Regions from separate parts of the Marvinbryantia formatexigens DSM 14469 genome, predicted to be linked through region 1. Evidence: riboswitches for the same ligand, from Rfam matches in the RefSeq annotation. Region 1 holds a riboswitch; each other region holds the start of a gene.

Evidence for each region. Region 1 has a riboswitch for cobalamin ahead of NQ534_RS19375 (complex I 24 kDa subunit family protein). Riboswitches for the same ligand answer to the same signal wherever they lie in the genome.
Region 2: it holds a riboswitch for cobalamin, as region 1 does, so the genes downstream of both, NQ534_RS11655 (sirohydrochlorin cobaltochelatase) here and NQ534_RS19375 (complex I 24 kDa subunit family protein) in region 1, are expected to answer to the same signal.
Region 3: it holds a riboswitch for cobalamin, as region 1 does, so the genes downstream of both, NQ534_RS12935 (ABC transporter substrate-binding protein) here and NQ534_RS19375 (complex I 24 kDa subunit family protein) in region 1, are expected to answer to the same signal.
Region 4: it holds a riboswitch for cobalamin, as region 1 does, so the genes downstream of both, nikB (nickel ABC transporter permease) here and NQ534_RS19375 (complex I 24 kDa subunit family protein) in region 1, are expected to answer to the same signal.

The regions. Positions count from the first base shown of each region.
Region 1 is NZ_CP102268.1:4,139,740-4,147,567, reverse strand. Features, by position in the region: gene NQ534_RS19390 (NADP-dependent isocitrate dehydrogenase) at 1-178, opposite strand, end outside; gene NQ534_RS19385 ([FeFe] hydrogenase, group A) at 392-2,089, opposite strand; gene NQ534_RS19380 (NADH-ubiquinone oxidoreductase-F iron-sulfur binding region domain-containing protein) at 2,102-3,982, opposite strand; gene NQ534_RS19375 (complex I 24 kDa subunit family protein) at 3,975-4,457, opposite strand; cobalamin riboswitch at 4,866-5,060, opposite strand; gene NQ534_RS19370 (hypothetical protein) at 5,168-5,707, opposite strand; gene NQ534_RS19365 (sensor histidine kinase) at 5,704-7,452, opposite strand; gene NQ534_RS19360 (response regulator transcription factor) at 7,449-7,828, opposite strand, start outside.
Region 2 is NZ_CP102268.1:2,448,498-2,456,325, forward strand. Features, by position in the region: gene NQ534_RS11635 (helix-turn-helix domain-containing protein) at 1-63, shown strand, start outside; gene NQ534_RS11640 (HAD family hydrolase) at 83-700, opposite strand; gene NQ534_RS11645 (glycoside hydrolase family 13 protein) at 935-2,602, opposite strand; gene NQ534_RS11650 (helix-turn-helix domain-containing protein) at 2,766-3,686, opposite strand; cobalamin riboswitch at 3,919-4,121, shown strand; gene NQ534_RS11655 (sirohydrochlorin cobaltochelatase) at 4,450-5,472, shown strand; gene NQ534_RS11660 (hypothetical protein) at 5,527-6,444, shown strand; gene NQ534_RS11665 (ABC transporter substrate-binding protein) at 6,444-7,595, shown strand; gene NQ534_RS11670 (FecCD family ABC transporter permease) at 7,695-7,828, shown strand, end outside.
Region 3 is NZ_CP102268.1:2,751,701-2,759,528, forward strand. Features, by position in the region: gene NQ534_RS12905 (Mini-ribonuclease 3) at 1-435, shown strand, start outside; gene NQ534_RS12910 (hypothetical protein) at 459-614, shown strand; gene rlmB (23S rRNA (guanosine(2251)-2'-O)-methyltransferase RlmB) at 611-1,348, shown strand; gene NQ534_RS12920 (AlbA family DNA-binding domain-containing protein) at 1,538-1,714, shown strand; gene NQ534_RS12925 (DUF8451 domain-containing protein) at 1,743-2,879, shown strand; tRNA gene NQ534_RS12930 (tRNA-Thr) at 3,586-3,658, opposite strand; cobalamin riboswitch at 3,869-4,074, shown strand; gene NQ534_RS12935 (ABC transporter substrate-binding protein) at 4,216-5,859, shown strand; gene NQ534_RS12940 (ABC transporter permease) at 5,924-6,916, shown strand; gene NQ534_RS12945 (ABC transporter permease) at 6,906-7,712, shown strand; gene NQ534_RS12950 (ABC transporter ATP-binding protein) at 7,721-7,828, shown strand, end outside.
Region 4 is NZ_CP102268.1:3,249,877-3,257,704, forward strand. Features, by position in the region: gene NQ534_RS15215 (ABC transporter permease) at 1-1,509, shown strand, start outside; gene NQ534_RS15220 (biotin transporter BioY) at 1,930-2,484, shown strand; gene NQ534_RS15225 (DUF1284 domain-containing protein) at 2,474-2,908, shown strand; gene hflK (FtsH protease activity modulator HflK) at 3,212-4,264, shown strand; gene hflC (protease modulator HflC) at 4,267-5,133, shown strand; cobalamin riboswitch at 5,227-5,413, shown strand; gene nikB (nickel ABC transporter permease) at 5,671-6,609, shown strand; gene nikC (nickel transporter permease) at 6,612-7,439, shown strand; gene NQ534_RS15250 (ABC transporter substrate-binding protein) at 7,454-7,828, shown strand, end outside.

The sequences.
Region 1 (7,828 bases):
TGTCGACGGTAATCTTATCATCCGTCTCGTTGCGCTTCTGAAGTCCCAGGTCATAATACTCCGTCTTTAAATCCACAAACGGCAGAATCAGCTCCTCTTTAATCAGCTTCCAGAGGATTCTGGTCATTTCATCGCCATCCATTTCCACAAGCGGGGTCTTCATCGCAATTTTACTCATAATTTTCCTCCTCATTCATACAATCGTTTATCAAATTTTATCCAATCCATCCGGACTTGTCAAGCTCGAAAGAAATTCAGGCGGTAAGATTTCCCTGCGTCGTATGCACGGCAACGAAAACAGGACCTGCGCCTGGCAGGTCCCATTTAAAATTCCGATATGTATTTATTCCCGCTGGCAATAAGCCAGGTGGTATGCCTGCAGCAGGGTATTTTACTTTGCACAGAAGCTGTGATTGTGCAGCAGCTCGTGCTCCTTTCCTTTCAGGAAGCCCTCGTACAGGGAAGCAACCATCGGATTTTCATCGCACTTTTTGATGACCGAAACACTGTCCGCGCGATAGATACCGGCGGTTCTCGCCGCTTTCGTGCGTTTTCCGGCAAGACGCGGCTGTCCGCCTCCCATAATGCATCCGCGGCGGCACGCCATAATCTCTATCAGATGATATTCTTTTTCGCCGCTCTTTACCTGCTCCATCACGGTACGCGCATTTGCCAGTCCGCTCACCACGCAGATTCTGATTTCCGTGCCGTTGTACGGAATGGAAAATTCACGGATAAAGCCCTCCTGGCGCACGCCGCATTCTGCGATTTCCTGGAAGGTTTCTTTCGCGTGGTCCGGCGCCAGCCGGCGGATGACCGCCTCCGTTACGCCTCCTGTCACGCCAAAGATGACGCCGCCGCCCGAACCAAAGCCGAACGGAATGTCGGAGGATTCCGGCTCCAGCTCCGCAAAGTCGATGCCGGTCGTTTTAATCATGTCGATCAGCTCCGTCGTCGTCAGCACAAAATCGGTATCCTTTTCGCCCTTCGTATAGCTGTTGGGGCGGTTCGCCTCCATCTTTTTCGCCGTACACGGCATGATGGATACCATCACCGTCTTTTTCCCGCCGCTGTTCGCCGGATCGCGGAAATATTCCTTCACGACCGCGGAGAGCATTCCCTGCGGGGAACGGCAGGTGGATACGTTTTCTTCAAATTCCGGATAATGCTCGCCGACAAATTTCACCCATGCCGGACAGCAGGAGGTCAGAAGCGGCAGCTTTTCCCCGCTCTGCACGCGCTCCAGAAACTCGGCGGATTCCTCCATGATAGTAAGATCCGCGCCGAAGGTGGTGTCGTATACCTCGTCAAAGCCCATCCGGTGCAGCACGTTTACAATTTTTCCCATCACGCTCCTGCCCTTTGGCAGACCAAAGGCGTCGCCCACCGCCACGCGCACCGCCGGGGCAACCTGCGCCACCACGCGCGTATCCGGGTCGGAAAGCGCCTCCCACACCTCGCCGCGGTTGTGGCGGATGCTGATAGCTCCCGTCGGACAGAAGATGCGGCACTGCCCGCAGTTTACGCAGTCCGTCGTCGCGATTTCCCGGTCAAATGCCGGCATCACCATCGCGTCGGAGCCGCGGTGCGCAAAGCCGAGCGCGCCGATGCCCTGCAGCTCCTCACAGACGCGAACGCAGTTTCCGCAGAGAATACATTTGTTCGGGTCTCTCACGATCGACGGCGAGCTGAAATCCAGCGGCCGTCTTTCCTTATAGTTCTCAAAACGCACTTCCATCACGCCGAAGCGCTTTGCCAGCGTCTGCAGGTTGCAGTCCCCGCTCTTCTCACAGGTGAGACAGTCGCGGCAGTGCGCGGCGAGCAGAAGCTCGATAATCAGCTTGCGGTATTTCCGCAGCTTTCCGGTGTTGGTAAAAATGACCATGCCGTCTCTCGGTTCCTCCGAGCAGGAGGCAAAGGTTTTCCCGCGGTCATCCTCCACCGTGCACAGACGACAGGCGCCGAAGGTGGAAAGCTCGGAATGATAGCAGAGTGTCGGAATGTCGATGCCGGCATTGCGGATAACGGACAGGACATTCTTTTCATCGGTAAATGTTACTTTTCTACCGTCTATTGTCATGGTTCCCATATTCGTTCCTCCCTATGCTTCAACATAAATGGCATCAAATGCACAGTTGTCCTTACAAGCTGAACACTTAATACAGATATTTGGATCAATATGATAGCATTCCCTGCGGACGCCGGTGATCGCTCCGACCGGACAGTTTTTCGCGCATTTTCCGCAGCCCTTGCAATATTCCGGGTTGATGACAAACCGGCGCATCGCCTGGCAGACCTTCGCCCGGCATTTTTTATCCACGATATGCTCCTCATATTCCTTCCGGAAGGTACGTAAGGTACTGAGCACCGGAAGCGGCGCGCTCTTTCCAAGACCGCACAGCGCCATGTCCTTTACCATACCGGCAAGCTCCTCCAGACGGTCCAGATCCTCTAATTCGCCCTTCCCCGCCACGATTTTTTCCAGGATTTCCAGCATACGCTTGGTACCCTCGCGGCACGGCACGCATTTTCCGCAGGATTCCCGCTGCGTAAAGCTCATGAAGAATCTCGCCACCTCGACCATACAGGTGTGGTCGTCCATAACAACCAGACCGCCGCTGCCGACGATCGCGCCGTATTTTTTGATGGATTCAAAGTCGAGCGGCACATCCAGATGCTGCTCCGTCAGACAGCCGCCGGACGGTCCGCCGATCTGCACTGCCTTAAAGGTGCCGCCGTCCTTCATACCGCCGCCGATATCAAAGATAATCTGGCGCAGCGTCGTGCCCATCGGCACCTCGATCAGACCGGTATTCTGGATGGAGCCCGTCAGGGAGAAGGTCTTTGTCCCCGGCGTGCCCTCCGTTCCGATACTGCGGTACCAGTCTGCACCCTCCAGTACGATCTTCGGGACATTTGCATAAGTTTCCACGTTATTTAATACCGTCGGCTTCGCCCAGAGCCCTTTTTCCACGGTACGCGGCGGCTTGACACGCGGCATTCCGCGATTTCCCTCTATGGAAGCCGTCAGCGCGCTGCCCTCGCCGCACACAAAGGCGCCGGCGCCCCGGTTAATATGCATGTGGAAGGAAAAGTCTGTGCCAAGGATATTATCGCCAAGCATATGCCTTGCCTCCAGCTCCGCGATCGCGTGCTTCAGCCGCGCGACTGACATCGGATATTCCGCGCGCACATAGATATAACCATTTTCCGAGCCGACCGCATAGCCTGCGATCATCATGCCCTCGATCAGCTTGTACGGGTCTCCCTCCATGACGGAGCCGTCCATGAAAGCGCCGGGATCCCCCTCGTCGCCGTTGCACACCACGTAACGCTCTTTTTCCGCCTGGCGCGCAACCTGCTTCCATTTTCTTCCGGTCGGGAAGCCGCCGCCCCCGCGCCCGCGCAGCCCGGATTTGTCGACCACGTCGACCACTTCGTCCGGCGTCATCTCAAACAGTGCCTTCTGGAACGCCGAAAAGCCGCCGCCCGCCAGATATTCATCGAAAGATTCCGCGTCAAATTTGCCGCAGTTTTCCAGAACGATGCGCGTCTGCTTTGCAATAAACGGAATTTCGTCCGGGCTTCTGTAGGAAATGCCGCCCTGCTTATACAGCAGGCTCTCTATTACGTCATCTCCCTTTACCGATCGCTCAAAAATCTCCCGGCAGTCCGAAAGCTGCACCTTCGTGTACTGCACTACCTGGTCGCCCTTCTGGATGCGCACCAGCGGGCCGAGCTCGCAGACGCCCTGGCAGCCGGTCTTTTTGATGCCGACATGCTCACCCTGTCCGTGCGGGGCGAAATCAATCCGGATACCCGGCTCGTCCTTTGCAATTTTCAGAAATTCCTCATATATTTTCTGGGAACCGGTCGCGATGCAGCCGGTGCCGGAACAGACGAGAATCCGGCAGTCATAAGAGGCAAGCTCCTGTTTTGCGGCTTCGCCCGCCTGAATCAAAGCTTCTCTGTTTTCAATCATGCTGGTCACCTCTCAATTCCCGTATTAAATCGATTGCTTTTTCCGGTGTCATTTTCGGATGCACGTCCTCATTTACCATCACAGTCGGGGCAAGCCCGCATGCGCCGAGACAGGAAACCGTCTCCACGGTAAACAGCATATCGTCGGTTGTATGCTTTTTGGCGCTCAGTCCCAGCTCCTTCTGGAAAGCCTCCAGGATCGGCGCCGATTTGCGCACATGGCACGCCGTTCCGTCGCATACCTTAATGATGTATTTCCCTTTTGGCTCAAAAGAAAAGTTTTCATAAAAGGTTGCGACGCTGAACGCCTTCGCTTCCGTGATGCCGATCTGCCCCGCCACATAAGTGAGCAGCTCTCCCGGCAGATAACGGTACACCCCCTGGATATCCTGCATAATCGGAATCAGGGAAGCTGGTTTTTTACCATAGAACGCGATGATTTCATCCGCTTTCTGATAAAAAGTCTGGTCTAGCATCTTTTGTCCTCCTTTGTTGTTATAGAAAACCTGCACAATATGTTTTTCTTCATCATATCATTTTATGTTCAAAATTACAATAAATGATATATATTTAACGGCATGGACATTTTATTAACAAAGAGGCGACGCTCTTTCGCCTGCCAGTCCTTCTGTGATGCGGCTTTTATGCGCAGGCATTTTTGTTTTTTCTGAAACGAAAAAAATCCCGGCAGGTAAGCCCTGCCGGGAACCCATTCCGTATTCTGCAGAAATGTCAGCTATTCTGCATCGGACGGTATGAAGGAGGTATTATGTTGTGTATTCTCCTTGCTCTGAGATTTCCAAAAAATCAAGTAACTGTTCACCCATACAGTCACATTCACAAACCGCGAAGCGGCTTGGTTGGATGCTGCGCTATAACCAGGAGCACATCTCATATATCAAGCAGGTTTCCTGACTTACAGGTCTGCGCTCGCTCCGCCTTCTCGCGTCATGGGTGACGCAATGACATATTGGAGTCCGCTCTCTGAACACAGTGACCGGTTCGCTTGGGATTCTCACCCAATTCCCTCTTCAAAACAGTATGTATGACTGCTCTGCACTTGATACAGCAATTATCAATTACACAACTATAGTATAGTGCGCCTGTGTATGTTTGTCAATCACTTTTTCTGCTCTCATCCAGCATACGGTTACTTCCAGGTTACTGAAAACGGAGTGAATAGTAACTACTGCCAGTTTTTCCACTCTTCCGGAATTTCATTAATATCGAATTCATAATCAAACAAAATAGAGCCTGCATCTGTGGTTCCAATCTGCGCGCCATGAATAGTTCCGTCCGTGTCCTTAAACAGCCATGTCCCGGACGGGGAGAGATACGACTGTTTTCTGCCCGGATACGTATAGTTTATCCACTCTTGCGGCGCCGCCGCCAGTGAATCTTCAATATCATAGTCATACACCGGCGTTCCGCCTTCTCCCAGATTAAGCTGAGGACCGTGGATTGTTCCATCCTCATCCCGGAATAGCGGCTTGCGACTGACCGTCTCTGCAACCCGCTGCGAATACTCTGTCTGCTCTGAGTACTCTGTCTGCTGCAAATGCTCAGTCTGCACAGATACGTATTTTTCTGATGCGACAGCTTCTGTCTCCTTCTCTATCTTCGCCTCACCATTCAGATTAAATACAAAAGTTCCGTCCTGCAGATCACAGCCGCCGCTTATAAACATCATTCCCATTATCAATCCCGTTGCCATTATTCTTTTCATAATCTACGCTTCCCCCCTGTTTTTTTACATGTCACGCGAAATCCATCCGGTGTCTTTTCAGCAGTAATCCGTACAGCATGCAAATTTAAAATTTTTCTGGCAAGATACAAACCAATTCCGAGATGCTTTTCTGCAGATGCAGTGCGCTTTCCCCGATAAAAAATATCAAAAGCACGCTGTACATCCTCCTCCTGTACGGACGCACAGGTATTTTCTATCCGGCATCCCTGTGCATCCGTGACGATCTTAATGATACCGCCCCTGTCGCAATAGCTGACGGCATTGTCAATCAGATTGGCAAATGCCTTCTCCAGATATTTGTTATCGCCTTCCAGTTCAAACACTTCCTGCATGGAAAATTGCAGAGATACCCCTTTTTCTTCTATCAGCGGTCCGAATTTTCCCAGTTGTTTCCGCAGAAGATTGTTCACGGAAATCATTTCTTTCTGCAGCACCAGATGCTGTGATTCCAATCTTGCAGCTCCGATAATGTCTGCAACCATACTGTCCATTACCTCCGTCTGTCCGATAATCTGCTGCAAATAATAGTCTTTTTTCTCTGCCACGGTATTTTCCTGCAGATTTTCTGCAAAACCGCGAATAATCCCAAGGGGCGTCTTCATTTCATGGGCCATCGCATTGATAAAATCACGCTGGTTTTCTTCCAGCCTTGACCGTCGCTCTTCGTTTTTGTGAACGACAAACATCACTGCCGTCATACAGGCGGTCATCAAAAGAAAACCTGCCAGATAGACATATTTCATATAATCCATCGCTGCTGCCCAGGGTCTGCACTCGCTGAGCAGGGTAAGGTCACAGGTACGATTTCCGATAGAAACCGTATAATCTTCTTTAAAGCGCGGTTGAAATGCTTCGGAGCTCATGCGCACCTTTTCACTGAAAGAACCGTAGTAGTTTTCCAGGTCTTCCGGCACCGTATGCTGCAGATAATCGCTGTTTTTCCAGCGCTTCCAGTCTCTGTAGCCATAGGTCAGCCCCGGAAATACAAGGCTTATCTGCCTTGTGCCCACCGTCATTTCTTCGGCGTCCCGGCTCTCCCATTCCCATACAACCTCACTGCCGGTCTGCACATAGCTTACCGCATCATTTTTATCGTCCGAATATGAAATTTCTGATTTCGAACCGGTAAATGGGTCCTGCTCTCCATCCTCAATGCTTATATCTGTTTGCCAGAATACTCTCTGAACAAAAAGGCCAAGCAAACTGCCGTCTTCCTCTGCTATCTTTCCCAGAAAACGATATTTTTCCGGTTTGTGAGCGCGAAGCTCTTCCTGCCTTTCCAGTGCATACCGTGCCAGTCGGTCAATTTCTTCCTCCGAAAAAAATGAAGATAGCGAAAAAACATTTTGAGCTCCCAGCCTGTAATCCTGATAGTTCTGCACTGCGCTGGCATACTGGCTCCGTACTGCAATTTTGCCTTCCTTATCATAAAAAACCGCCGCATATTGCTGATATTTGGAATGAAGAAGTACAGTTGATACCAGATATTGGTATGACGCTTCTTTTCCTTTCACAGCTTCTTCCATATCTTCTCCGCTGTCTTCTTCTGCATTTCCCAGCGTTTCTATCACTTCTGTCAGACTGCTTAATTGCGTTTGAAAGCTGTGCTCAAATTCATTCAGATATTTCCCCTTCACAAGAAATGTGCATGCCAGCATAATTGTCAAATATAGTATTATGAATCCCGCTGCAACAAACGCCTGCCATCTTTTTCCCGACCTCATGGAATCACCTCCATCCGGTAGCCGGACTTTCTGATCGTCCGGATCATGCTTCCGCTTTTTCCCAGAAGTTTCCGAAGCTTTTTTATATGGTTGTCTACAACGCGCTCATTTCCATCAAAATCATATCCCCAGAAGCGAATCAGCAGCTGTTCACGGCTAAATATGCGTTTGGGGTTTTCCAGAAAAAACAAAAGCAGCTCATATTCTTTTGGAGGCAGCTCACATCGCTCTTCGCCGGACCACACCTCATGTGTACGCACATCGACTTCGATGTCTCCTGCACGAATCCGCCTGCCTGCAGAACTGCCATGCATTCTCCCAATGAGTGCAGTCACTTTCGCATATAATACCGGCAGTGAAAATGGTTTTGTCACAT
Region 2 (7,828 bases), 1.7 Mb from region 1:
TTTAAGCGGTATACGGGAGTTACGCCGTCCCAATTCGAAAAGGAAAACCTGAGCGAGACGTAATCAGTGCTGAATAGCTGACTTAAAACAGCGAAACAAGGTCCATCGGGCAGGAAATCCTCATATCAGGCTCTGCCACGCTGCCGAAGCCATACTCGGCAAAGACGAAGGGGATTCCGGCTTCTTTGCAGGCATCGGCATCGCCCTGGGTGTCGCCGACATAAACCGGATCCTGCAGATTGTTTTCGCGCATCAGACGCAGAATGGTCTGTCCCTTGGAGGTGCCGGTCTGCCCGAAGCAGAGGTGGTCTTTAAAATATTTTCCGTATCCGGTCTTGCGAAAAAGCAGCTCGATATAGCCGGACTGGCAGTTGCTTACAATAAAGAGCGGGTATTTTGCGGACAGAGCCTTCAGCGCGTCCTCCAGACCTTCATACACAGTCCCCGGTGTTTTTTCGAGCTCTTCGTGCTCCTGCGTGAAGCACATTTCGGCAAGCGCGCACTGGCGCTCATAGGGAAGACTGGGGAGCAGAGTGGCAAAAATCACATCCATCGGTTTTCCGAAAAGCTGCTTTAAATCGTCCGGCGTCACCCGGATGGGCAAATCAGTATTTTCGCTGATTGTCCGGTTATAGGCAACGGCAACGACATCCGTAGAATCCCAGAGCGTGCCGTCTACATCAAAAATAATTCCATCCATGACAGTTCTCCTTATATATCTTGAGATAGTTTTTTCCGGGCACATGCCGGAACTAAAAACGTCCACCGGACGTTTTTTCGTATGCATGGCAATAAAAAACTGCCCGTCGTTCCCGCCCGCGCCTGCAGGAGCAGACTGGTGGGAACATCTGCGGACAGTTTATCATAAAAAGAGAAAAATCACAATGAAATTATCAAATATAGCGGGTAACAAATTATGAAACACAGCCGGGGGCTACAGCTCCAGCACTACTGCCTGATAGCCCTCCAGATGAAGCTGCGTGCCTTCTGCGGCGAGCTGTCCGAGATTGTTGAGCAGCACTTTTTTATAAGGCGCATCAAGTGTGACGGTCTGCGGCTGTTTCTGGTAATTGGCGATAACCAGCAGCGTCTGCTGGCTGCCGCGGCGGTAAAATGCCATCAGATTGTGACAATCTTCCCACACCGGTTCCAGATCCCCGTAAACAATGGTGTCAGCGTACTGCGGATTTTTTCGCAGCGCTGTCAGCTTTTTATAATAATTCAGTACGGAATCTTCGCGCTGCGTCTGTTCGGCAGCATTGATCTTTGTGTAATTTGGATTCACGCGCAGCCAGGGCGTACCGCTGGTGAATCCGGCATTTTCGCTGTCGTTCCACTGGAACGGAGTGCGGGCGTTGTCACGGCTCAGGCGGTTGACCGTTTTCAGTGCTTCCTCCGGAGAAAGCCCGGCATCTAAGGCAACCTGGTATTCGTCGAGCGTGCTGATGTCGTCCACTTCGTCAATCGAAGTGAATGTCAGATTTTCCATGCCAAGCTCCTGCCCCTGGTAGAGGAAGGGCAGACCCTTCAGCATAAAGGAAATAGTTCCGAGCATTTTTTTGCTCGTCTCGCAGCAGTCGCCTTCCGGAATGTAGCGGCTGACGCCGCGGGGCTCGTCGTGGTTTTCAATAATATTCGAAAGAAAACCGATGTTTTCTACCTTGCGCTGGCTCTCGAAGCAGCAGTGCTTAAAATCATCCGGCGTAATCAGGCGGCTGTCGTACCAACCCTTCGGACTGCCGCCGAAGATGGTCTCGTTAAAGTCGAACATGGTGGAAAAGCAGCCGTTATCGCCGATGAAATCCGGCAGCTCCTCCTGTTTTTCGTTGAAGACCTCGCCGACGGAAAAGGCGTTGTGGGGCTTAAAGGTGTTGTCTGCCATTTCGTGCAGGAAATCGAGTACACCCTGCGCGTCCTCCAGCATATAGTGAATCGAGGAAAGCCCGTCCTCGCGGTCAACCGGATAATCCTTAAAGGGCAGCGCTTTTTTGATATTGATAATCGCATCGATACGGAAGCCGGCAACGCCCCTGTCCAGCCACCAGTTAATCATTTTGTAGATTTCATGGCGCACTTCGGGGTTTTCCCAGTTTAAATCCGGCTGCTTTTTGTGAAATACATGCAGGTAATATTTGTCGGTTCCGGGAATCTTTTCCCATACCGGACCGCCAAAATAAGAACGCCAGTTGCACGGCAGCTTTCCGTCTTTGCATTCTTCGATATAAAAATATTTTCCGTAAGGACCGTCCGGGTCGGCAAGCGCCTTCTGGAACCATTCGTGCTCATCGGAGCAGTGGTTTACGACCAGATCAAGCACGATATACATATCGCGTTTTTTGGCTTCGGCAATCAGCTCATCCATGTCCGCCAGCGTTCCGAAGCGCGGGTCGATATTGTAATAATCGGAAATGTCGTAGCCCTGGTCTGCCAGCGGGGAGCAGAAGCAGGGGGAAATCCAGACGATATCCACGCCAAGCTCCTTTAAGTAATCAAGTTTTTCAATAATTCCGCGAAGGTCTCCGATACCGTCCCCGTTGGTATCATAAAAGCTCTTCGGGTAAATCTGATAGGCAACCTTTCCATGCCACCATTTTTTCTGCATAATCAAATCCTCCTTCCGGGTAATTCAGACCGAATGCGCTCCGTTACTGTGAACGGAGTAAACAGTAACTGCGCCCCGGCTCTTACAGGCTGGATACAGTATAATTCCAGAGCCGGAAAAAATCTTCTGCAAATATGACTAAAAATTACGAAATATTGACTTTCTAAAGCCCTTTCCGGTATTGCAGGGGCGTACACCCGCACACCAGCCGGAAGGTACGCATAAAGTTGCCCAGATTATTGAAGCCGCTTTCCAGGGCGATTTCCGTTACAGAATGGTCGGTTTCTTTCAGAAGACGGCAGGCATACCGGATACGCATCTCATTTAAATAGGTAATTGGCGGTCTGCCGATGATTTTTTTGAAGAAGCGGCAGAAATACTGCTCGTTCATGTTTGCCTGGGCGGCAAGCTCCTGCATGGTAACTTTTTCGGTCATGTGTTCCTGCATGTAGGAGAGCGTTTTTTTGACGGTGTCTACCCGCCTGTCTGCGGGCATCTGGGAGACAGCAAGGAGATTCTGCTCGGAAAAGGCGGCGAAAATATTTAAAAGCGACGCCTTTGCGCGCATATACTGCGGGAGGCTGCTCACACGATACTGGCTGCGGAGGTTGGAAGCGCCGGAGGGAAGCCCGGCGGCGTCCGCAATCTGCAGAAATTCGCGTTTCAGAATGACGAAGCAGGGATTTTGGCGATAAATCAGTCCGGGAAGCGATAATGAGCCTTCTGCAAGCGGCTGCACAAGCTTTTCCTGCACCGGGTCTGCGGCAAAAGCGCGCAGCATGGACAGGGAAAAGACGAACGCCATTTCCCGGTAATCTTTTTCTGAATAAATGTAATGGAGGTCTCCGCTTTTTATCAGACAAAAGCACTCTTCTTCAATTTCATATTTTTCCATATTGATTTCCAGATGAAAACAGCCCTGTTCAAAATAAATAATCTCCAGCTCCTCATGCCAGTGGTGCTTTGCCAGAAACGGCGTACCGGCGGGAGAGGCGGCGCTGTCCGCCTGATAACAGGCGCAGGGAAAAGCGGCGGTGCCGTGCAGCCGGTTTTCTTTCAGGGGCGTGATGTCAGAATGCTTCATAGATTCCTCCTGTGGGGTTGAGGCGTAAAAACATGATTCAGGTGTGAGCAAATCCCATTTGCGAAGCAAATATAAAATGGATCTGCAAAGGTTACCGGAACAGAGTGAACAGCAACACTGTATCATATATTGGGGATACTGGCAAGCGTAATAACAGGATAAAAATACTATTAAATCAATATTTATAAAATACTTGTACTTTTGAAAAAAGGGTGATATGATGTATATAACTTCATAGAGCAATGCAACAGGTGCAGAGAACGGCATCGCCGTACTTTTGTTAAAAGGGAAACAGGTGAAAATCCTGTACGATCTCGTCACTGTATGCAGGGAGTGCAGAACAAAGCGCGTCGGCGCAGCCACTGGGAAACCGGGAAGGCAGTTTCTGTGTGATGATCTGCAAGTCAGGAAACCTGCCTGCTGCTGGTACGGGACCAGGGATACCGGTCCGAATCACGAGTAATTGATTGTACCGTTTTGCATGTTCTGCAGCCGCACGAATCTTTTACTTATCCAGGTAAAAGATTTTTTATTTTGTGAGAGATTTTCGCAGATTTCTGCCGGATAAGAAAGAGCGGAAAGCAGATTTTTGCGGTTGTGCATGTTCCTTCTTCCGTGCCGAAATGGAGACGACGTCCGGGCAGAAACGCCCTGTGGATTCAGAATTTCTGAACCGGCGTCACGGATATTGCTGATGCAAAAATTTACATACATCAGAGACAGAGCGGACTGCTTTGTCTGAAAAATTAAGGAGGATAAGAACATGAAAAACAGATTGTGGAAATTGCTGGCAGCAGGAGTTGGAGCAGCAACCTTAATGATGGGCGCTGTAGGTGTACAGGCAGAGGAAGCAGCTACAGAGGCTGTATCGGAAGAGGCGACCGAAGCTGCAGCAGAGGATACGACTGAGGCTGCGGAGGAAGAAGCAGAGGACGAAGAAAACTATGAGACCGGCGATGCTTCCAAGGACAATCCGAGAAACCAGGATGAGATTGGCGAGAAGGAGCTGCTGGTAGTAAGCTTCGGTACAAGCTACAATGACAACCGTGTGGCAACCATCGGCGCTATCGAGAACGCGATGGAAGAAGCATTCCCGGATTACTCCGTAAGAAGAGGCTTCACAGCACAGATTATCATCGACCATGTAAAAAATCGTGACGGCGAAGTAATTGATAACTTTGGCGAAGCGCTGAACAGAGCAATCGACAACGGCGTAAAGACGCTGGTTGTACAGCCGACACATCTGATGAATGGTCTGGAGTATAACGATGTGATTGATGAGCTTGCACAGTATGCAGAGGAATTTGAGCAGGTTGTGGTAGGCGATCCGCTTCTGACTACCGACGAGGACTACGACACTGTAATCAGTGCGATTACAGAGGACACAAAGGCACAGGATGACGGCGAGACCGCAATCGTGTTCATGGGACATGGCACGGAGGCAGAATCCAACCAGATTTATGCAACCATGCAGGAGAAGCTGACAGCGGCAGGCTATGCAAACTACTTTGTAGGTACAGTAGAAGCAACTCCGTCGCTGGATGATGTACTGGCAGCAGTACAGGCAGGTGAATATAAAAAGGTAGTTCTTCAGCCGCTGATGATTGTTGCGGGCGACCACGCAAACAACGATATGGCAGGCGACGAGGAAGGCGCATGGAAGAAGACTTTTGAGGATGCTGGCTATGAAGTAACCTGCAATCTGAAGGGTCTGGGAGAGATGCCGGCAATCCAGGAGCTTCTGGTTGCACATGCACAGAAGGCGATTGACAGTCTTGCTGAATAAACGGACATGTCTGCTGATGCAGGCGTCACCATTTATGAAAAGAGGCATATTTGAATGAAAAAGTTTAAAGCAACAGTGCTGGCTGCGGTATTCGCAGCCGGCATGATGAGCGCACTGGCGTGCGCAGAGGAAACGGAAACAGAGGTAACGACGGAAGCGGTCTCAGTGGCGGCAGAGAGCGGCACAGAAAGCCAGGTGGCGTCGAAGGATGAAATGGCGCCGGTCGAGGATATTGTGACGGAAGACATGACGCCGGTTTATGCAGACAGTCTTGTGGACGGCGTGTACAGTATCAAAGTGGATTCCAGCTCCTCCATGTTCAGCATTGAGGAATGCGAGCTGACGGTGGCGGACGGAAAAATGACAGCCGTCATGACAATGGGCGGTACCGGTTATCTGTACCTGTACATGGGCACCGGCGAGGAAGCCGTTGCCGCATCGGAGGAGGAGTACATACCGTTTGTGGAAACAGAGGACGGAAAGCACACCTTCGAGGTTCCGGTGGAAGCGCTGGATATGGGCGTTGACTGCGCTGCATTCAGTAAAAAGAAGGAAAAATGGTATGACCGTACGCTGGTATTCCGGGCAGATTCCCTGCCGCAGGAAGCATTTGCGGAGGGCACCATTACATCGCTGGAGGATTTGAACCTGGAGGACGGCAGCTATCAGATTGAAGTCGGGCTGGAGGGCGGCTCCGGCAGGGCTACGGTGGAATCTCCTGCAACGCTGACGGTGGCGGACGGCAAGGCTACGGCTACGATTATCTGGAGCAGCAATTCCTACGATTACATGATCGTAAATGATGAAAAGCTTGAGCCGGTTACGATGGAAGAGCATTCTACGTTTGAAATTCCGGTGACGGGCTTCGACTGGAAAATGCCGGTGGTTGCGGATACGATTGCCATGAGCACGCCGCACGAGATTGAGTATACCCTGTATTTTGATTCATCGACGATTGAAAAGGCGGAATAATGAAAAGAACGATTGTTTTTTTCCGGACGTTCCTGCTATCAGTGTTTTTTCTGCTCTGCTGCGCCGCTGCGGTGTGCGCGGCAGAGCCGTCTGATACGGCGCCGGATTTTGGAAGCATGAAGAAAGAGAGCAGTATGGAGCTTCTTTATGCAGAGCAGTTTTCAGTGGACTATTATGAGGGCGGCTATGCCCTGATTACAATCAGGGAGAGCGGCCGTTTTCTTGTTGTTCCGGAGGATAAACCGGTTCCGGAAAATCTGGATGAGGATATTGTGGTCATTCAGAAGCCTCTTCAGAATATTTATCTTGTCGCCACCTCGGCGATGGACCTGTTCTGTGCGCTGGACGGCACGGACGCCATCAGCCTGTCGGGCACAGACGCTTCCGGCTGGTACGTGGAGAAGGCGCGCGAGGAAATGGAAAATGGTAATATTGTCTATGCCGGAAAATACAGTGCGCCGGATTATGAGCTGATTTTATCGAAGAACTGTGACCTGGCGGTGGAATCCACCATGATTTATCACACGCCGGAGGTAAAGGAAAAGCTGGAGGAATTTGGCATTCCGGTGCTGGTGGAGCGTTCTAGCTACGAGACGCATCCACTTGGCAGGACGGAGTGGCTGAAGCTGTACGCGGTGCTCCTTGGAAAAGAGGAGCTGGCGGATACGCTGTTTTCCGAGCAGGCGGAAAAGCTGGAGGAAGTGCTTGCGCAGGAGAATACCGGGAAAACGGTGGCATTTTTCTACATCAGCTCCAGCGGCTATGCAAATGTGCGTAAAAGCGGCGATTATGTGGCGAAGATGATTGAGCTGGCGGGCGGAAAATATATTTTTGACGATCTGGGTGATTCTGATAATGCGCTTTCCACCATGAATATGCAGATGGAGGAATTTTACGCGAAGGCAAAGGATGCCGATTATCTGATTTACAACAGCACGATCGACGGAGAGCTGTATACGCTGGATGAATTGTTTGCCAAAAGCAGTCTGCTGAAGGATTTTAAGGCGGTACAGAACGGGAATGTTTACTGCACCGGGAAGAATCTTTTCCAGGAGACGATGGGACTTGGTACCATGATTGCCGATATTCATACGATGCTCACGAGCGAGACGGGAGCGGATGAATTTACGTATATGCACAGGCTGAAATAATGTAACAGTCCGGGCAGGCTGCTCTGCCTTGGAAGAATGGCGTCTGTCCGGCATGGGCAGACAGGATTTGTTTTAACAGCGGTAAGGAGCGCGGAAAGCATGAAGCATAAATCTTATATCCGGTATCAGATTTCGTTTATTTTATTGTTTGTTCTGCTCGCTGTGCTCTTTTTCTGGAATATTAACTCCGGCAGTATTCATCTGTCGGTAAAAGAAGTCTACGATATTATTGT
Region 3 (7,828 bases), 1.4 Mb from region 1:
GAAGAAAAATTAGAGCTGCCGGAGGTGGATCTGCGGGAATATTCCCCGCTGGTGCTGGCATATATCGGGGATGATATTTTTGATCTGGTTATCCGCACGATGCTTGTCCGTCAGCATAACTGCCAGGTGCAGAAGCTGCACAAAAAGGCAAGTATGCTGGTGAAAGCCTCCGCCCAGGCGGAAATGATCGAGGAAATCATGCCGCTTCTGACAGAGGAGGAGCTTGCCATTTACCGGCGGGGACACAATGCAAAGCCGCACACAAAGGCGAAAAACGCCACCCATTCCGATTACCACAAAGCGACCGGGCTGGAGGCGCTGATGGGGTATCTGTATCTGAAAAAGGATATGAGACGGATTGTGGACCTTATGCGGGCGGGACTGCAGACAGAAAAGGGCGGTCCGGAAGCAGGTCCGGATGGCGGCACAGAGTAGCAGCAGGGCGGTCTGCCTGGTATATGATATTATGCAGAGAAGCGGCGCGGTGGTTTGCCTGGTATATGATATTACGAAGAGAAGCGGCAGGGCAGTTAGCCGGGCATATCACGCAGATGAATGTCAGGGCAATCTGCCTGCAGCTTTATGGAAATTATACATGTGAGGGAAGCATATGAGATATGAAGAACTGACGATAGAGGGAAGAAATGCGGTGATTGAGGCGTTCCGTTCCGGGAAAACCATTGACAAGCTGTTCGTGCTGGACGGCTGCCAGGACGGTCCGGTGCGCACGATTATCCGGGAAGCGAAGAAGCATGACACCCTTCTGCAATTTGTGACGAAAGAGCGTCTGGACCAGATGAGTGAGACAGGCAGTCACCAGGGTGTGATTGCTTATGCGGCCGCGTATGAATATGCGGAAGTGGATGATATTCTGAAAATCGCAGAGGAAAAAGGCGAGGCGCCATTTCTGATCCTGCTGGACGGCATCGAGGATCCGCACAATCTGGGCGCGATTATCCGAACGGCAAATCTGGCGGGCGCACACGGCGTGATTATTCCAAAGCGTCGGGCTGCCGGGCTGACGGCGACCGTGGCGAAAACCTCGGCGGGAGCCTTAAACTATACGCCGGTGGCGAAGGTGACTAACCTTGCCAAAACCATTGAGGAGCTGAAACAGAAGGGCATCTGGTTCGTGTGTGCCGATATGAACGGCACGCCGATGTATGATCTGGACTTAAAGGGTCCCATCGGGCTTGTGATCGGCAGCGAAGGCGAGGGCGTCAGCCGTCTTGTGAAAGAAAAATGCGATTTCACAGCCTCCATACCGATGAAGGGAGACATCGACTCCCTCAACGCATCGGTGGCGGCTGGCGTGATGGCATACGAGATCGTCCGCCAGAGACGATAAATCTGTCGGATGATATATGCATCATTGAATGACAGACAAAAATCCTCATCGAAAGATGGGGATTTTTTGCTGCTATGTATACGACAAAAACGTGATCGTAGAATTTCTTGATAAGGAGTGGAGGTTTGAGTATAATAGTATCTGGATATGTATATCGTTTGCAGGATTGCGGGAAGGAGGCGGGTGATTTTGGATGATGTTTTTGATCTGACACAATTTGATGAGTATAGAGAAGACAACAGGCGGGAGGTAAAAGCGGCAGAGGGCGGCTTGCCCCAGAGCCTGTGGGATACTTACTCCGCTATGGCAAATACCTATGGCGGGGTTATCATATGTGGTGTGAAGGAACGGAAGGACGGATCGTGAAGTAAAGCCGGTTTTTGTCAATGGGGATATGTTCAAAGGCTCTTTTAAAAGGAATAATGAGGGCGATTATCATTGCACGGAGGCGGAAGTAAAGGCAATGCTCCGTGACCAGACCCGCCTGACTTCTGATATGAAAGTGCTGCTGAATCTGGAACTTTCCGATTTTGACCAGGAATCCGTAAAGAGTTACAGGGTGTGGTTCGCAACCAGGCATCCTGACCATGCGTGGACGAAATTGCCGGATGGGGAGTTCCTCGAAATGATTGGCGCTGCCAGTGATGACTGTAAGGATAGGGCACTCCATCCCACCTGTGCCGGACTTCTCATGTTCGGGAAAGAATATAAGATTACAAGGGAGTACCCAGCGTATTTCCTGGACTATAGAGACCATGCAGATCCTTCTGTCCGCTGGACGGATCGGATTCAGTCACAGTCGCCGGACTGGTCTGGAAATGTATTTGATTTTTTCACCCAGGTTTCCAGGAAGCTGCTCCGGCTGCTGAAAGTTCCGTTTAAACTTGTCGATATGGTTCGTGTAGATGAGACCCCAATGCACGATGCGGTCAGGGAAGCATTGGTAAACTGTCTTGTAAATGCAGATTACTTTCTCACCCGTGGTGTTGTGATTGACAGCTATGCTGACAAGATCATCATTAAAAATCCGGGGACGAGTATTGTGGGAAAACGGCAGATGCTTCGCGGCGGCGATTCAGAACCCCGCAATGCAAACATTATGAAGATGTTTAATCTGATTGGGTATGGTGAACACGCAGGCAGCGGTGTGCCAGACATATTTTCAGTGTGGGAAGATGCCGGATATATAGAACCTACGATCGAGGAGTATTTTGGCGAAGATGGACCAAGCAAGACAGTGGTCACATTGCCATTGGTGGAGAAAGGTTCGGTCCTTTTAGGAGAAGAATCAGAAAAAAGACCAGAAAAAGGACCAGAAACCACAAAAAAAGAGAGTGAGATTAAAAGGAGGACAGCTGCTGTATATGAATTAATTGCAAATGACCCATCGTTTTCACGTGCTGAAATTAGTCGGAGACTGCAATTGTCCGATAAACAGGCAAAATTGGCCATAGAGATATTAAAAGAACGCGGACGAATTCACAGAGAAGGTTCTGCCCGGAAAGAAAAATGGATTATAACTGGCGAATGACGTCAGATATTTCGAAGAAACCAGAAAGGGCGCTTACAATTGTGTGAAGAAAGGGGCTGTGAAAAAAGAACGCTTTTAGGCAAAAAATTTAAAAATAAAATTGGCTTGAATATAGATGCCGCAGCCACATAAAATAAAGTTGTGATTGTATTTTGCGGGAGAATCTTGTAAAATGTAATTAGAAAAGCTGTGCATCAGCGGTGGGTTGACACCTAAAATCTGATACGTTTTCCGAACGCAGGTGTCGGAGGTTGACAGGCAACGGAAAAACCTGTTATTATCTAGACGTAGGTGCAGGAGGTTGGCAGACAACAGAAAAATCAATCATGAGAAGGGAATGATCGGTGCTGCGGCGCAGACATTCCCTTTTCTAAACACTTTTATGAAAAATGTCTGGACAGGCGTTTGACGGAAAAGGATTTTTCTTTTTCAAAGGATGGCTCCCCGGTTCAGAAAGTATATGCGATTATCTCTAAAGAATATAAGGAAGAAAAATATTCGGTTCTTGAAAAACTGGATAAAGGAATAACACTGGAAAACAGTTTTTTTTCAGAGGATATTGAGTGCCTGTTGGAAAGAAAAACACTGTGTAGTATTATATAGGAACTGTCTGTAAAGGAAATATACGGAAACAGCGAATCGGCTTCCCGTAGTCTGCCCGTTTTTTATAAAAATAAAAAGTCCGATAAGCATCGGACTTTACAAAAGCTGATGACGGGACTCGGACCCGTGACCTCCTCACTACCAATGAGGTGCGCTACCACCTGTGCCACATCAGCCTGCGCGATTACTCGCTACAGTATGAAATGTTACCATACTCTCACGCGATTGTCAAGCAAAAGATTTGTATTTTTGTATTTCAAAAAATGAAAAAATAACTTCCACTGCAGGGGGAAATATGTGGGTACTTTTTCATTTTAGATGCGCCGTTACGTTTTGAGAATAAGCTTTACAGACGAATGCATTCATGTTATGATAAGTTTGTTAAAAATAAAACACAAAAAAGTTCCGGTGAAGGACATAGATGGAGAAAATCTGTCCGTCATCGGATGAAAAGGGAATGCGGTGAGAATCCGCAGCAGCCCTCGCTACTGTGTAGGGGACGAATTATCAAAGCCACTGATGCGTTGCCATTGGGAAGGTGATAAGGAGGAGGAACCAAAGCCAGGAGACCTGCTTTTTTGTGAGGTATGTATTATTTTCGATGGGAAAATAGATGCATTTGCTGAAGCGGGAAATCATAAGGCGTGCTGTTTTCATCGGGAGACAGTACGCCTTTTTTGATTCTCTTTTCACATATCCGTAATCTGCCCATCATCAAAAAGGAGGACAAAGGATGAAAAAAGCAGCCGGTATATTTATGGCTCTGACAATGTGCGCTACGATATGCACAGGATACCGGCAGGAAGCAAAAGCAGAAGAAACATCAGGAAACCATGTTGAAAATCTGGTTATCGGTACTACGGCTGAAAACAATGTATTTAATGCCCTGACCCAGACGGATGCCTTCGGCAGAATGAATTATAACGGATTTACGCAGGGAGATTTCGTGTACCGTGACGCAAATAATGAATTGCAGCCGTATTTCTTTAAGTCCTTTGAAATATCAGAGGATGGAAAGCAGATTGATTTCACATTCCCGTTGGATGCGGTATGGCATGACGGAGAACCGGTGACAAAAGACGATATTGAATTTACATTTGAATACATGCGGGACGTAAAAAAAGTTGGAAGCTTACAGAATCTGGAGCGGATTGAATTTACGGGCGAGGACAGCGCATCGCTGATTTTCTCGGAACCGGATGCCTACTACTGGATTAATTCCACCTGCAATAATAATGCCTGCGTGTATCCAAAGCATATCTGGGAAGGCGTAGAAGACTATTCATCCGTTACCGGACCGGAAGCTGCCATCGGCTGCGGACCTTACAAGCTGGTATCGGTGGATACGGATGCCCAGACTTCTTATTATGAAGCGGTTTCGGAGAATGCAATCCTTGGCGAGCTGACAGTCGACAGCGTGACTGTACAGAGCTATTCGGATGAATCGACCCTGATGATGGCTATGATGAACGGGGAAATTGACGCTATGTACAATTACGCGAACCCGATTGATGCACCTGTGATTGATACGGTAAAAGGGACAGCGGATATTGATCTGGGAGAGAGTCCTTTCAGCGGATGCTATCAGCTGGAATATGGAAAAGACCGTGCACCGGGCAATGACGAGGCATTCCGGAAGGCAGTGAGTACCGCGCTGAATTATGAACTGCTTGCGTCCACCATTAACGGCGAATATGGTACGGTTCCCGGAACCGGAATTATTCCGCCTACCTGCAAAGGCTATGACGAGACGCTCCCGATGCTTGAATATGATGCGGAGAAAGCAATGGAGATGCTTGATGAAGCCGGATATGTGGATATCGACGGGGACGGCTACCGTGAAATGCCGGATGGAAGCGCGATGGATCTGGCTGTCACGCCGCAGTACAGCTCCAGCATGGACCTTAGAATGCGTATTGCGGAAGTAATCATGCAGAGCCTCGATAAAGTAGGCATTAAGAACCATATGGACAATGACAGCATTACAAACAGTGAGGTCTGGGAAGCAAATATGACAGCAGGAGATTATGATCTGTCTATCACCCTGACGACATCCGGTATGGCATCTTACAGCACCGCATTCCGTTATTTCATGGGCGAGCTCCGGGAAGGAGAATCCTCCTGGATCTGGGGAACCGTTCATGATCCGGAATATAACGAAGCATATTATGCAATGACCGGCGCGACCTCGGACGAGGTTTACATCGAAAACTGCAAGATACTGCAGAAATATATGTCAGATACCAGAGCAGCTCAGGCTCTGTGCTGGGAGACGGCGTTCTTCCCGTATCGCACGGATAAATATGAGGGCTGGACCAACTACCCGTCCTGGGGAGTAATTAACAACACCACCTGGTTTGAGCTTACAACAAAATAGTCAGAAAACGGGGCGCTGCCAGAGTCGCAGCGCCCTGACTGTATGAGCCGAAGGAGAGAGTATTTTGCAAAAACACATACTGAAAAAAACAGTGATTGCCCTGGCAACCATTTATCTGATTATTACAATCAGCTTTGTACTGGTACATATTATGCCCGGCGATCCGATTATTCATCTGATTGGACAGGAAGAATACTATTACCTTCTGGATAATGATCCGGCTTATCTGGAGACACTGATTGAAAAGTACGGACTGAATGACAGTCTCCAGATGCAATATGTAAAATATTTAAAAAGCATTGTCACTTTAGACTTCGGGATTGCCTATTCCAACCAGAAGCCCGTCGTAGAAAATGTACTGAGTGCTTCTAAGTGGACCCTGATGCTTTCCGTACCGGTCTGGATTCTGGGAGGCATCATCGGAGCTGTTCTCGGCGTACTGGCCGGGTGGAGACCCGGAAAACTGTTTGACCGGATTATGACGCCGGTCTTTCTTGTATTGAACACGATGCCCTCAAACTGTTTAAGTCTCCTGCTTCTAATGGTTTTTTCCTATAAGCTGCGTATCTTTCCGATTAACGGCATGGTGTCGGCAGGGACACAGGGCATTGACCGTGTTTTAAGCATTCTTGAGCATATGTGCCTGCCACTGATTATTCTGCTGATATTCCGTATATCCGGCGATTTTATGCTGATGAAAAGCGCGGTTTCACAGATAAGAAACGAAGAGTATATTCTGACGGCCAGGTCAAAGGGGCTTCCCGGAAAGAATGTACTGTTTCTCCATGTCATGAAAAATGCGATGGTTCCGTATCTGACTTCCTTTTTAATGCAGATGGGGAATCTGTTGTCAGGCTCCATGATTGTAGAAGTAGTTTTCGGATGGAAGGGTATGGGGATGCTGATGTACAATGCGGTTCAGAACCGGGACTTTCCCACGGCGCAGTTCTGCTTTCTGCTCTCAGCCGTATGTGTAGTTGGAAGCAATCTTCTCAGCGATATTGTAAATGCGGCAGTTGACCCCAGAATCAAAACAGGAGGTGCCTATGAAGCGTAAAAAGAAAAGAAACCCGGCAATGACGGCAGGGCTTCTGATTATTGGATTTTTCCTGCTGGTCGCTATTTTTGCGCCGTTTATTGCGCCATATGATCCAAATGAAATGATGATCAGTTATCTCCCGCCTTCCAGGGAACATCTTCTGGGAACCAATGACGTAGGACAGGATATTTTTTCAGAGATGATTTACGGAACCAGAGTATCACTGTATATCGGCATTTTCGCGGCATTTATTGTGACGGGAGTGGGAACGGTGCTTGCATTGATTTCCGGTTATTTTGGAGGAACGGCGGATAAGATTATTACAGCCATTACGAATGTGGCTATGGCGGTGCCGGGTCTGCCGCTGACTGTTTTGCTGGTGGCTTATCTGGAGCCGGGAAAATGGAGCCTGATTATTTCTATCAGTATCACGTCATGGACAGGTACCCTCAGAATTCTGCGTTCAAGAATCCAGCAGATTTCGGAAATGCCTTTTATCAAAATTGAACGGACACTGGGCGTTTCTCCGCTGGTGATTTTGTTCAAACATATTTTGCCGAATGTAAAGGACATCATTCTGACAAGAGGGGCGCTGGCGATTTCCAGCGCTATGATGACAGAAGCCAGCTTAAGCTTCCTGGGGCTTGGAAGCGTTACGGAAAAGAGCTGGGGAGGCGTACTGCACTATGCATTTTTCCGGAACAGCATTATGAAAAACCAGGTGTGGTGGTATCTGCCGCCGATTGTCTGCATCTGTGTCGCTGTGCTTGGGTTTATGCTGGTGGGCTACTACGGCCAGATGAAGAAAGTGTAGGTGAAAACATGCTGGAGATTAAAGATTTATCAGTAAAATTTGCCTCCGAACATTCTGTGCAGGCGGTGGAGCACGTAAGCCTTTCTGTAAAAAAGGGCGAGCATGTGGCGATTGTC
Region 4 (7,828 bases), 890 kb from region 1:
GCGCTGCTGACGGTGCTTCTGTCTGCCTGGGTGCCGTCCCGGCGCGTCAGCAAAATCTCTCCGATAGAGGCGATCCGCGCCAGCCGGGATATCAGGGTTCCGCCGCAGAAGACGCCGGCAAAGAGAGGATTGGCGGGACTGTTCGGGCTCTCCGGTATGCTTGCCGACAAAAATTACCGCAGAGACCGCAAAAAATACCGGAGTACGATTTTCTCACTCACGCTCAGCATTGTACTGTTTGTCTCGGCAATGAGCGTCAGCGATGCGCTGAAAAGAACCGGCTCCTTTGTTCTGGAGGCGCCGGAGGTGGAGCTACAGTATGTGATCGACAGCTATCCGGAAGGGCAGACGCGGGAGAGCATCCGGACGCTTCTTACAGAGCAGGACGGCGTGCAGAAGGTGATCTGCTATCAGAGAGGCGTCCGGTATCTGGGATTTACGCAGAAGGTGCTGGAGGAGCAGGTGGAAATGAAGGATTACAGTACGCCGACGCTGCTTGAAGGAGAGCAGGCGGGAGCGGTTCTGGCGTATGTTCTCATCCTGCCGGACGATTTGTTTGACGCGGCGCTGCGGGGACAGGGGCTGGACCCGGCGGATTATCACGGACAGGAGACGCTGACGGCGGCGGTCTATGACACATACCGGTATTTTAACCCGGAAACGGAGCGCTATGAGCGGTATGAAATGTTTTCAGAGCTTCCGGCGGCATGTGAGATGGGATGGCTGGAAACGATACAGAAAACGGGAAGCGGTACAGACGATGAGACCGGTGCAGAGAAGGAAAGCGGCGGAAAGGAAACGCTGGTGCTGAACCGGCAGAATTCTCTGGTGCTGCAGGGCAGGCTGCAGGAGCTGCCGGAGGGAATCGTGGACAGCTATGAGAATTCTCCCCGCGTGCTGGTGCCGGAGAGCGAGGCGCAGCGCTGGAATCTGACGGCGGAGGAATCCGGGGGATTCTCCGAACGTTTTTCAATCATGTGCAGCGATTACCGGACTCTGTATGAGAAGCTGGAGGAGGACGGGAAAGAGATGGGGCTGCCGGATGTCAGCGAGCAGACGCTGCTCAATCTGGCGGCGCAGTACGAGCAGGACAGAAGCTTTCTGATGGCGATGGATATCCTGTCCTTTGGGTTTGTGACGCTGCTGACGCTGGTGGCGGCGGCAAATGCGTTCAACACGATTTCCACCAATCTGCTGCTTCGCCGCCGGGAGTTTGCGATGCTGCGCTCGATGGGAATGTCGGGGCGCGGTCTGAAAAAAAAGATGTGCTTCGAGAGTATTCTGTATACGCTGCACTCCATCCTGCCGGGAGCTATCCTGGCAACGGGCGTCAGCTATCTGGTGTATCTGGTGCTCCATGTGGGAGCGGATACGGTATTCCGTATTCCGTGGGCGGCGATCGGGCTTGCCGCGGCGGGCGTATTTGTGATTGTATCGGGAACCATTGCTCTGACCATGCGGAAAATACAGAAGGCGGATATCTGCGAAGAACTGAAAATGAATGAATAGAGGGCGTACAGAAATATTTACGGCACCAGCAGATAAAATCTGCCGGTGCCGTAAACATTTAGAGGATATAATGTATGTAAACTTCCGTCCCGCAATGGCTTTGGGAAAAGGAAGATTGTTGTTTGTCGAAGCCGGTTTGATGCAGACGCGCCGTACACCGCGTCGGCTTCATTTGATGTTTTTAGTATAGGACAGGTTTGTGTCCAAATGTTGTTTGAATTCGAAAAAAACTCTTAAAGAAAAGCAAACAAAGTAAAAACTGAAAATTGTAAACTGAATGAAAAAATATAGTTGACAATCGGGCGCTCTTTGTGTACAATCGCAATGTAAACAAATAATAAAGAAATGGTTTACAATTCTTCCGCCGCCGGAAGGACTCCGGGCGGAGAGAGTTTCTGACAAGATGAGGAGAGCGTGATTATGGAAAACAAAAAAAGAATTTCAACAAGAAATGTAGTTTTTACCGGCATGTTTGTAGCGGTGCTGGCGGTACTTTCGCAGATAGCGATTCCGATGCCGTCCGGTGTTCCGGTGACGCTGCAGACCTTTGCGGTGGCGCTGACGGCGTATGTGCTCGGCTGGAAAATGGGGACGGCGGCGACAGCGGTCTACATACTGCTCGGCGCGGTGGGCGTTCCGGTATTTGCAAATTTCAGCGGCGGCGCGGACAAGCTGGTCGGCATGACCGGCGGTTTCATCTGGGGCTTTCTGTTTATGGTGATTCTGTGCGGGCTGGGAATGAAGCAGAAAAATAAAATCCTCCTCGTGGTATTAAGCGCGGCGGGGCTGGCAATCTGCCATCTGCTCGGCATCTTCCAGTTTATGGCGGTGATGGAAATGGAGTTTGTTCCGGCGGCGCTGGCGGTTTCCGTACCGTACCTGGTAAAGGACATTATCTCGGTAGTGCTGGCATATTTCGTGGCGCTGGCGGTGCGCAGAGGACTTTCTGCGGCGAACCTGGCTTATGGAATGTAGTCTCAGGCTGCGCATTCATCATCTGCTGTGCATCCCGCTGTTTGTAGGATACGGATACAGCGACGGCTTCTGCAGAAATATGGAGAACATGATTGGAATGCTGGAGGCGCATCAGGATGAACCTTTGAATGCGGTCTGCGCGCCGGATATCATCTGCGCAGGCTGCCCGAATCTGACGGCGGAAAACACCTGCCGGACGAGCGGAATGCAGGTGGAGAAGAAAGACGCCGCGCTGGCGGAAGCGCTTGGCATAGAGCAGGGACAGGTCTATACTTACCGCAGGCTGAAAAAACTGGCGGCGCAGAAGCTTACGGAGGAAATCTTTACCGGCTCCTGCAAAAACTGCCAGTGGTACGCAAAAGGTTTGTGCTCTTTTGAAAAATGGAAAATATTTTCAGACATCAATGCAGGAAAAAGCGAATAATTTTGAAGAAATATATTGACAAACGCACAAAAATGTGTTAAAAAAATATCAAAGAAAAGGGAGTAGCTTACATCGTACAGTCGAATCAGATGGTACATGCGGCGTCAGAACGATATTATTATCCGCCTCATGTGAGCAAATAGCGAGACTTTTGTTTCAGGGTATACACTGAAATGAAAGTCTTTTTTTACACAGAAAATGATTCTGAAGCTTTTTGTGAAACAAGTCGCTTTGCCGGGATGAGCGCGGAAAGCTCCCTTCTCTTTGGAACCGCAGACAAATGCACATACGGGAGGAAAAGGTATGACAGAATTCAGAAACGAAGGCGACTGGACGGGGGAACCGGAGGAGCTGAAGAAAAATGAACAGAAGAGAAGAAAAGGCAAAAAGGGGAAGGGAGCAGTCAAGATTGGCATTGCGGCTGCTGCCGCTGTGATACTGGTGGCGGTATTCGCGGGCGATTCCTTTTATCAGATTGGCGAGGAGGAGCAGGCAGTCCTGGTGACGATGGGAAAACCGAAGGCGGTGCCGGAGACCGGACTGCATTTCAAGATTCCGCTGATTCAGTCGGTATACAAGGTAAATACGACGATACAGGGCTTTCCGATCGGCTATGACCTGGCGACGAACGAGAACGTGGAGGACGAGAGCCTCATGATTACCTCGGACTACAATTTTATTAATGTAGACTTTTTCGTGGAATACCGGATTACGGAGCCGGTGCAGTATCTGTACGCGGCGGGCGAGCCGGAGGCTATTCTGAAAAATATCGCCCAGAGCTCCATCCGCACGGTGGTCGGCAGCTATCAGGTGGACGATGTGCTGACCACGGGAAAAGGGGAAATCCAGTCGAAAATCAAAGACATGATTACGCAGAAACTGGAGGAACAGGATATCGGCATCCAGCTCGTGAACATTTCCATGCAGGATTCCGAGCCGCCGACAGCGGAGGTTATCCAGGCATTCAAGGAAGTGGAGAATGCGAAGCAGGGCAAAGAGACTGCGCTGAATAACGCGAACAAATACCGCAACGAGCAGCTTCCGGAGGCGGAGGCAGAGGCGGACCAGATTATCAAGGAAGCGGAAGCGCAGAAGCAGACGCGCATCAACGAGGCGGAAGCGCAGGTGGCGAGATTCAACGCCATGTACGAGGAATACCGCAAAAATCCGGTGGTCACCAAGCAGCGTATGTTCTATGAAACGATGGAGGAGGTGCTGCCGGGCATGAAGGTCGTGATCGACAGCGGAGACGGCGTACAGAAGGTACTGCCGCTGGATTCCTTTACCGGGGAAGACGCGGCAGCAGCGCGGGAGAGCGCGCAGACAGAAGCGGAAACAGAGACAGGAGGAAGATAACTATGAAGAAAACAGCTATTGCGGCAGCGGCGGGAGCGGTTCTGGCAGTGGTTCTGCTTGGTTCCTCCCTCGTGGTGACAAACAAAGACGAATACAAGCTTATCCGGCAGTTCGGCAAGGTGGTAAAAGTGGTGGACCAGGAGGGCGTCAGCTTCAAGGTGCCTTTTGTGCAGAATGTTTCCACGCTGCCCAAGCAGACTCTTTTGTACGATCTGACGCCGTCGGACGTCATTACGAAGGAAAAGAAAACCATGATCAGCGACAGCTACGTGCTCTGGCGCATCAGCGACCCGCTGAAATTCGCGCAGTCGCTGAACTCGTCGATATCGAATGCCGAGAACCGTATCAATACAGCGGTGTACAATGCCACCAAAAATACCATCGGCAGCCTGTCACAGGATGAGGTAATCAGCGGACGCAACGGAAAGCTTTCCGAAGCGGTGATGACGAGCGTGGGGGACAATCTGACGCAGTACGGTATTGAGCTGCTGGAATTTGACATGAAGCAGCTCGACCTGCCGGACGACAATAAGGCTTCCGTTTACGAGCGTATGATTTCCGAGCGCAACAACATTGCGGCGACCTACACAGCGGAAGGAAATTCGGAAGCCAAAGTCATCCGCAATACCACGGACAAGGAGGTCGCGATCCAGATTTCCGATGCAAAGCGGCAGGGCGAGATCCTGGTCGCGGAAGGCGAGGCGGAGTACATGAGGATTCTGGCGGACGCCTACTCGGATGAGGACAAGACCGACTTCTATTCTTATGTGAGAAGTCTGGACGCGCTGAAGGCTTCCATGACCGGGGAAAACAAAACGATTGTGCTGCCGGCGGATTCGCCGATCGCGCAGGCGTTTACCGGGGAATAGAGGAAAAAACCTGAAAAATTTTTGCATTCTTCTGGACAAGTGAAAAATATTGGACTATAATGTATGACGTAAAATTAAATAACATTTGCTGGTTTGAAGCCAGCCGTTGCAAGTTCCGCAAGGATTAATAGAGAAACCGGTGCAAGTCCGGTACGATCCCGTCACTGTGATAGCGAGTCTGAGAGCATTTATGTCACTGGATTTTGATAAAGAAGATCTGGGAAGGCGCTTTTGGGCGATGAACTTAAGTCAGGAGAACTGCTTGCGATTGTTTTTCGTTTGATTCTTACGGTCGATAAGAAGCAGCAGGTAATTTGTGTGTGAAATTATGCCCGTATCAGTCTGTGATACGGGCATTTTTGCAGGCGGGAACTTAGTGAGAGCTAATTTCTGCGCAGCAGGGAAATTTTGCGCAAAAATGCGCAGGCTGTCATGCCTTACATTCAGATATGATACATATTTGCGGTGCCGCGGGAAGAGAAAAACTTTTTCTGCGGCTGTTTTGTTTTAAAACGGGAAATGTAGGAAGGAGAAACAATGTCAAAGAAACAAATTGGAAAAAGGCTTCTGCAGATTCTGGTAGTCCTGTTTGGCGTCACCTTTTTCACCTTTGCGCTCACCTATCTTTCCCCCGGCGACCCGGCGGAAATCATGCTGACAGAGTGCGGAAACCTGCCGACGCCGGAGCTGCTGGAGCAGACCAGGCATGAGCTGGGACTCGACCAGCCGTTTCTGGTGCAGTATGGAAACTGGCTGAAGGGCGTCCTCACCGGGGACATGGGCAATTCCTATGCTTTTAAGATTCCGGTGGCGGAGAAGCTGATGAAGTGCTTCTGGCCAACCATGAAGCTATCGCTGTTTGCGCTTCTTCTGATGATTGTATTTTCGATTCCCTGCGGAATCCTCTCGGCAGTTTATCAGAACAAGTGGCCGGACTATCTGATACGCGGCATCACCTTTATGGGCGTATCTATTCCGAGCTTCTGGATCGGTCTTGTGCTTCTGAGCATTTTCGGCGTGCAGCTGCGCTGGGTAAACGTGGCGGGCGGTACGACGGACTTTAAGGCGATGATTCTGCCGGCGGTCACACTGGCGATGTCCATGTCCTCCAAGTATACCAGACAGGTGCGCAACGCTGTTCTGGAGGAGCTGCGGCAGGACTATGTAACAGGCGCCAGAATGAGAGGAATTAAGGAGGGGGCGATTCTCTGGAAGCATGTGCTGCCCAACGCCATGCTGCCCATCGTTACCCTGCTGGGACTGTCCCTTGGCTCTCTCCTTGGAGGTACGGCAGTCGTGGAGATTATCTACAACTGGCCTGGTATGGGAAGCATGGCGATCAAAGCGATTTCCTGCCGCGACTATCCGATGGTGCAGGGATATGTGCTGGTGATCGCGGTGCTGTATATGGCGATTAATATTCTGGTTGATCTGTCCTATACCTGGCTCGACCCAAGAATCAAGGAGGTCAACTGAACATGAAAAAGAAGAACTTTTTTCTGGAGCATAAACAGTTTACCATTTTCTTTATTCTGGCGCTGGCTATCGCGGGCGTAGCGATTTTCGCTCCCTGGATCGCGCCGAAGGACCCGCTGGAGGCTGTTATGACGGATTCCCTGAAGGCTCCCTGCAAGGAATATCCGCTGGGCGCCGATAAGCTGGGAAGAGATCTGCTCTCCAGGGTAATCTACGGCACCAGAACCTCTCTGGTATATACGCTGATTCTGGTGGCGACGATTTTCGTTACGGGAACGGTGCTGGGTATTATCGCGGGCTATTTCGGCGGCTGGATCGACCAGGTCATCATGCGCGTTGCCGATATGATGATCTCCTTTCCGGGAATGATTCTTGCGATCGCGATTGCCGGTATGCTGGGTGCGAGCCTCCGAAACGGCGTTATCGCCATTACGGCGGTGAGCTGGCCCAAATATGCCCGTCTGGCGCGCAGTATGGTTTTAAAGCTGAAACGGAATCTGTACGTGGAGGCTGCTGTGGTAAACGGTACCAGTACGGCAAAAATTTTGTGGAGGCACATCCTTCCCAACATGCTGACGACCATGACGGTGACAGCGGCGGCGGATATGGGAACGATGATGCTGGAGCTGGCATCGCTCTCCTTCCTCGGTTTTGGCGCGGTGGCGCCCACACCGGAATGGGGACTGATGCTGAACGAAGGAAGAACCTATATGGCGAAAGCTCCGTGGCTGATGATCGCGCCTGGTATCGCCATTGTAATTGTAGTAGTTGTGTTTAATATGCTCGGCGACAGCATCCGTGACATTCTGGATCCGAGACAGGAAAATTAGAGGAGGAAGAACAAATGAAGGTAAGAAAGATGAAAAAATTAGCGGCGGCAGTGGCAGTCGGCGCAGCCGTAATGGCGGCGGGCGCGGTGGTTTCCGCAGCAGGCACGATGACCATCGGCGTGACCAGCTTTGCAGATACGCTGGAGCCGACGGAGCAGTATTTCAGCTGGGTAATCTCCCGTTACGGCGTCGGACAGGGTCTGACAAAATTTGACGAGGAGGGCAACATGGTTCCGTGTCTGGCGACAGAGTGGAGCAACAGCGAGGACGGAAAAACATGGACCTTTACCATCCGCGAGGGCGTGAAGTTCTCCAACGGCAATGATATGACGCCGGAGCTGGTGAAGGCTTCTCTGGAGAGAACCTTTGAAATGTCCAACCGTGTGCCG